2 regions of the Streptomyces sp. DSM 42067 genome follow, and region 2 is predicted to be linked to the other one. Evidence: predicted binding sites of a transcription regulator. Region 2 holds the regulator's gene; the other holds the start of a gene.
What was found. Region 2 encodes HspR, which represses chaperone genes until heat shock. Its sites were predicted from a motif close to TTGAGNNNNNNNNNCTCAA; they were not measured.

Region 1: a site for HspR is predicted at 1,666-1,684, ahead of lon (endopeptidase La). Genes of this name have one in related genera too.

What each region holds. Positions count from the first base shown of each region.
Region 1 is NZ_CM147706.1:6,086,255-6,089,659, forward strand. It holds gene ACSMXV_RS27830 (SAM-dependent methyltransferase) at 1-606, opposite strand, end outside; gene ACSMXV_RS27835 (Type 1 glutamine amidotransferase-like domain-containing protein) at 732-1,451, opposite strand; gene lon (endopeptidase La) at 1,707-3,405, shown strand, end outside.
Region 2 is NZ_CM147706.1:4,948,375-4,951,779, reverse strand. It holds gene ACSMXV_RS22715 (hypothetical protein) at 1-838, opposite strand, end outside; gene ACSMXV_RS22710 (heat shock protein transcriptional repressor HspR) at 1,126-1,578, opposite strand; gene dnaJ (molecular chaperone DnaJ) at 1,583-2,767, opposite strand; gene grpE (nucleotide exchange factor GrpE) at 2,822-3,405, opposite strand, start outside.

The sequences.
Region 1 (3,405 bases), 1.1 Mb from region 2:
GATCAGGGTCCCGGTCCAGGACCACTCGTACTCGTCCCACTCCTCGAGAGTGCTGACGTGCCCGTACACCGGGAGCCAGCCGTCCGCCACGACTCGGTCGACGGTTGTGGCGAGGTCGGCGAACTCGTCGGCGGCGAAACCGGCGTCGAGCGTCGCCCGGTCCGGCTCCCGCTCCCAGAAGCCGTCCCCGACGAGGACGCTGCCGCCCGGGGCGAGATGCCCGCGGGCGGCCCGGAGGGTGGGCAGCAGTCCGCCGAAGGCGTGGGCGGCGCCGACGCTGAGGACCAGGTCGTACGCGTGGGAGGCGGTGAACTCCGTCGCGTCCTGGTGGTGGAGGGTGAGCCGGTCGCCGATGCCGTACCGCTCGGCGGCCGCCCGGGCGCTCTCCAGGGACGCGGCGGCGAGGTCGACTCCGTCGGCCCGCAGCCCTGGCCGCCCGTCCAGGGCCCGCAGCAGCCACTCGCCGGAGCCGCAGCCGAGGTCGAGCAGACGCCCGGCCGCGCGCGGGAGCGCCCGTTCCAGAAGCCGTGCCACGGAGGCATCGCTCAGGGGTGCCGCTGTCGGGTGGTCGCCGTGGGCGAGTGCGCTGATCGTCTGCCGGTCCATCCGGGCATCGTGGCGGTGACCGGCCCTGCCTGTCTCGGGAATTAACCGGGCCGCCGAAGTCGAGGTAGGAGAGGCGATGCCCGTGCACGGTCGTGGCGGCGCGTTCCGGGTTCATGACGTTGCCGTCACAGGGATCGGGCGGTGAGTCGGGTTTCAGTGGTTTCCGGCGTGGGCCCGGTCGAGACGCTGCCGTCTCGGGCGACCCGGTGGAGCGCGGCGTCCGGTGTTCTCGTGACGACGTCGGCAAGGTCGCCTTCGACGAAGAGGGCGGCAACGCCGTCGTCCAGCGCCCAGCCGCCGGGCAGCGCCTCGCTCGCCACGGCGGAAAGATATGCCTGTCTGCGGCCGGCCTCGCTGTTGTAGTGCGGGCACATGCTGCCCGGCAGTAGCCCCAGTCCGCCGCGCAACGGTGCGAGTGGGCCGAAGGAGTCCGTGAGGCATGCCTCGAACCAGCAGGCCGCCCCGGCGCTGATCCCGCAGAGCAGCGTTCCGTTCGCGTATGCCTCGCGCAGGATGTCGTCCACGCCGTGCTCTCGCCACACGGCGAGCATGTTCACGGTGTTGCCGCCACCGACGTAAACGATGTCCTGGCTCAGCAGGCACGCGCGGAGATCCTCGTGGGTGCGCCGGAACAGCGGGAGATGGAGGGGCTCGCAGTCCTGGCGTCCCGCGAACGCGGTGTAGAAGCGTTCGATGTAGCCGTCTGCGTCACCGCTCGCCGTGGGCAGGAAGCAGACCTTCGGGCGCGTGCCCTTCGCATGACTCAGAACGAAGTCGTCGAGCACCGAGTCCGAGTCATCGGAGAACCCGCCGCCGAGCAGCACGATCTTCCGGACGGGGGTCATCGGTCGATACCGCGGTAGTCCATCCCGGCATCCTGGCGCAGCCGGCCCTGCCTGTCGCAGGAATTACGGGCCCTTGGGCACCGGACGTCTTCGTATCGGCCCTGTACCCCCTTCGTGCGGGCTCCTTACCGGCCCACACCCCAGCTGACCAGGTGAGCAGCCTTGATCGCTCGCAGCGAACACAGTGCGGGGAACATCTGCGGGCTCACGTGCATTGAGCCTGTACAGCTCAACTTGACTGCCGAAGGGGAGATCATGGCTTCGACGTCCACACCGCTCACCCTGCCCGTGCTGCCGCTCGACGACGAGGTCGTGCTGCCCGGGATGGTGGTTCCTCTGGACCTCACCGATGCCGACGTACGAGCCGCGGTGGAGGCCGCTCAGGCGGCGGCGCGGTCCAGTGGTGACAGCAAGCCGAAGGTGCTGCTTGTTCCACGCATCGACGGGACGTACGCCGCGACCGGTGTGCTCGGCACCGTCGAGCAGGTCGGGCGGCTCTCCGGCGGTGATCCCGGCGCGCTGATCCGCGGCCGCGGGCGGGTGCAGATCGGCGCCGGGACGACCGGGCCGGGTGCGGCGCTGTGGGTCGAGGGCCTGCAGGTCGACGAGACCGTGCCGGACCCGCTGCCCGGCGCGGTCTCCGAGCTCGTGAAGGAGTACAAGGCGCTCGCCACGAGCTGGCTGAACAAGCGTGGCGCGTGGCAGATCGTGGACCGCGTGACGCAGATCGACGACGTGTCGGCGCTCGCGGACAACTCCGGCTACTCACCGTTCCTGACCACCGCCCAGAAGGTGGAGCTCCTGGAGACCACCGACCCGGTCGCGCGCCTGAAACTCGCCACCGAGCAGCTGCGCGAGCACCTCGCCGAGCAGGACGTGGCCGAGTCCATCGCCAAGGACGTCCAGGAGGGCGTCGACAAGCAGCAGCGCGAGTTCCTCCTGCGGCGCCAGCTCGAAGCCGTACGCAAGGAGCTGCGCGAGCTCAACGGCGAGGACGGCGACGACGAGTCCGACGACTACCGCGCGCGCGTGGAGGCCGCCGACCTTCCCGAGAAGGTCCGCGAGGCCGCGCTCAAGGAGGTCGACAAGCTGGAGCGGTCGAGCGACCAGTCGCCCGAGGGCTCCTGGATCCGCACCTGGCTAGACACCGTGCTCGAGCTCCCGTGGCACGAGCGGACCGAGGACCAGTACGACATCCAGGGCGCCAAGGCCGTGCTCGACGCCGAACACGCCGGCCTGGAGGACGTGAAGGAGCGGATCACCGAATACCTGGCGGTGCGAAAGCGGCGCGCCGACCGGGGCCTGGGCGTGGTCGGCGGGCGGCGCGGGGGTGCCGTTCTCGCGCTCGTCGGCCCGCCCGGTGTCGGAAAGACCTCGCTCGGCGAGTCCGTGGCACACGCCATGGGGCGGAAGTTCGTGCGGGTCGCCCTCGGCGGCGTACGCGACGAGGCCGAGATCCGCGGTCACCGGCGTACGTACGTGGGTGCGCTCCCCGGCCGTATCGTCCGCGCCATCAAGGAGGCCGGGTCCATGAACCCGGTCGTCCTGCTCGACGAGATCGACAAGGTCGGCTCCGACTTCCGGGGCGATCCCGCGGCCGCGCTGCTCGAAGTCCTGGACCCGGCGCAGAACCACACCTTCCGGGACCACTACCTGGAGGTGGAGCTCGACCTGAGCGACGTCGTCTTCCTCGCCACGGCCAACGTCCTGGAGGCAATCCCGGAGGCGCTGCTCGACCGTATGGAGCTCGTCCGGCTCGACGGCTACACCGAGGACGAGAAGGTCGTCATCGCCCGGGACCACCTGCTGCCGCGCCAGCTGGAGCGAGGCGGGCTCAGCGAGGACGAGGTCACCATCGACGAGGGCGCGCTGCGCAGGCTCGCCGGTGAGTACACGCGCGAGGCGGGCGTACGGAACCTCGAGCGCTCCATCGCCCGGCTGCTGCGCAAGGTCG
Region 2 (3,405 bases):
AGTACGGCCGCGAGAACGACCGTCCGTTGTAGGCCGCCGCCTTGGGAATGCCGAAGGCCCGCGTACGGACGTAGGAGTCCCCGCTGAAGATGTTGGCGGTGACGATCAGGGCGTCCTGGTCCATGCCGAGCTGCGGGTAGTCGAAGAAGTTGCCCGTCGACTCCGGCACGTCGAACTTGTAGAGGTAGTACGCCCCCGTGGGGTCGGGGGTCCTGGACACCCCGAGGAAGACGTACTGGACCGTCGAGCTCTCCTGGAAGGCCACGCCGAAGACGACCCAGCGGTCCCACCGCCGGTCGTACACGACCCGGGGATCGAAGATGGTCCTGGCCGTGTAGCCGAAGAAGCTGTTGAGGGTCGTGTTCTTGACCAGCGCGCCGTCCGACTTCCGGAAGATGCCCACGCCCCTGTGGTTGGTGATCTCGACGAAGTGGTTCACACCCACGGCTCCATGGGTGTCCGGCGGGCGGGCGCAGCAGGAGCCCGCGTTCAGTCCCTCGAAGCTGAGCTGAGGGGCGGGTGGTGCCAGGCGCCGGGGGGTGTCACCGGTTCCGTCCGCAGGGCGCTCCTGCGGACGGATCTTCATGGACCTGCGCAGCTCCTCCTCGGTCTCCGTGGGCCTGGGTCCGAGCGGGGGCAGCTGGGCGGCCTGGAAGTGCCCGGACGGAGTGGCGGTCCTGGCCGCGGGCGCCCGGATCTCATCGGTGGCCTCGATCGCCCGTTCCGGGGACCGTTCCTGAGCCTTCGTCGGCCCCGGAGCCAGGCCGATGAGCAGTCCGAACACCACCGGTACGAGAGGTACGAGAGGCAGGAGGTGACGCGCTCTTCGCCTGATCATCAAGGTGGGACCTCTTCTCGTCACCGAGGGGGTGCGCAAGCGCCGCGTACAGGCCGACGCCGTGCCGGGCCGACGCCCTGGGGGACACCTTGGTGAGCGCGTCGAGGACGGAGAGGGAACGGACCGGCGATTCCGCCCGATATCACCCTTTTCAGTCAGCGCAATGCGCTCCGATCAGACCTGGCCAGACCCGGGAACCGCCCTCATGACGGCATGACGAAGGGGCCCGGAGGTTTCTTCTCCGGGCCCCTTTTCGCGTAAGCGCCTGAGTCAGTCCGAGAACTGCGTCAGTCCGAGGACTGCTGCCGCTTCGGCCGCCACACCACCAGCGCGCTGGTCTGCTGCACCTCCTGGTACGGCACCAGATCCCGGCGGTACGACGCATGGACCGCCGCCTCGCGCTGCCGCATCGTCGCCGCCGCGCCGTCCAGCGCGTCCTGGAGCTCCGCGACGCGCTGCTGGAGCGCGACGACCTGGTTCTCCAGCTCGATGATGCGCTTGATGCCGGCGAGGTTGATGCCCTCGTCCTGCGACAGCTGCTGCACCTGGCGGAGCAGCTCGATGTCACGGGCCGAGTAGCGCCGGCCCCGGCCCGCGGTGCGGTCCGGGGAGACCAGGCCGAGACGGTCGTACTGACGCAGGGTCTGCGGGTGCAGCCCGCTCAGCTGGGCCGCCACCGAGATGACGTACACCGGCGTCTCTTCGGTGAGTTCGTAAGGGTTCCGCCGACGGCCGTCCATTGCGTCATGCTCCCTTCGCGGCCTGGAACAGCTCCGCCCGCGGGTCGTCCCCCGCGGTCGCCTCGCGATACGCCTCCAGGGCGTCCCGGGCCTTGCCCGTCACGTCCTTCGGCACGGCGACCTCGACGGTGACCAGCAGGTCGCCGCGGGTGCCGTCCTTGCGGACCGCGCCCTTGCCACGGGCGCGCATCGTGCGCCCGTTGGGCGTGCCCGGCGGCAGCTTCAGCGTGACCGGCGGGCCGCCGAGCGTGGGCACCTTCACCTCACCACCGAGCGCGGCCTCCGCGAAGGTGACCGGCACGGTGACGGTGAGGTTGTCGCCCTTGCGGCCGAAGACCGGGTGGGCGTCGACGTGCACGACCACGTACAGGTCGCCCGCCGGGCCGCCCCGCTCACCGGGTGAGCCCTTGCTGCGGAGCCTGATCCGCTGGCCGTCCGTCACCCCCGCGGGGATGCGGACCTGCATGGTGCGGGACGACTTGGCGCGGCCACTGCCATTGCACTCCAGGCAGGGGTGCTCGGCGATCAGGCCGCGACCCTTGCAGTCGGGGCAGGGATCGGTCAGCGAGAAGCCGCCGCCCGAGCCGCGCGCCACCTGGCCGGTGCCGACGCAGGTCGGGCACACACGCGGCGTGCCGTTCTTGTCGCCGGTGCCGGAACAGGCCTTGCACGGCGCCTGCGACGACATCCGCAGCGGGACGGTCGCGCCGTCCACGGCCTCCGTGAAGCTCAGCGTGACCTCGGACTCGATGTCCTGGCCGCGCCGCGGCTGCGTCCGCGTGCCCGCGCCCGCGCCACCGCGGTTGAACAGTCCCCCGAAGACGTCACCGAGTCCGCCGCCGAATCCCCCGGCACCACCCGCGCCGCCCTGGGGTCCCCCGCCGAAGAGGTCGCCCAGGTCGAAATTGAACGTTCCGCCGCCCGCGCCCGGCCCGGGGCGGAAGCCGCCGTTGCCGAAGAGGGCGCGCGCGTCGTCGTACTCCTTGCGCTTCTTGGGGTCGCCGAGGACGTCGTTCGCCTCGGAGATCTCCTTGAAGCGCTCCTCGGCCTTGGCGTTCCCCTTGTTGGCGTCCGGGTGGTACTCGCGGGCGAGCTTCCGGTACGCCTTCTTGATCTCGGCCTCGGTGGCGTCCTTGGGGACGCCGAGGACCTTGTAGAAGTCCTTCTCGATGAAGTCCTTGGTGCTCATCCCCGACGTCCCTCCTTCCTCGTCCGTACGGCGATCCGTACCGTTCGTATGACGTCAGCCCTCGTCCGGGCCACCGTTCTCCTTGTCCGCCGCTTCCGAAGAACCGTCGTTCCCGTCGGCCTTCTCGGCCTTGACGGTCTGCGCGCCGGGCTGGGGCTCGGCGACGGCCACCCGCGCGGGGCGGATGGTGCGCTCGCCGAACCGGTACCCCGGCTGCAGAATCGCCACGCACGTCGTCTCCGTGACGTCGGGCGCATACGAGTGCATCAACGCCTCGTGGATCGTCGGGTCGAAGGGCTCGCCCTCCTTGCCGAACTGCTGCAGGCCCATCTTGGCGGCGACCGTCTCCAGGGATTCGGCCACCGACTTGAACCCGCCCACGAGTTCGCCGTGCTCCCGCGCGCGACCGATGTCGTCGAGCACGGGCAGGAGCTCGGTCAGGAGGTTCGCGATGGCGATCTCCTTGACCGCGATCCGGTCCCGCTCGACCCGGCGGCGGTAGTTCTGGAACTCGGCCTGCAGCCGCTGGAGGTCCGTCGTGCGCTCGGCGAGCGCGGTGCGCACCTGGTCCAGCTCGGCCGTCAGGCCTGCCGTCTGAGTTGCGTCCCCGGCCGGGGCCGCCGCGCCCTCCTTGGGCT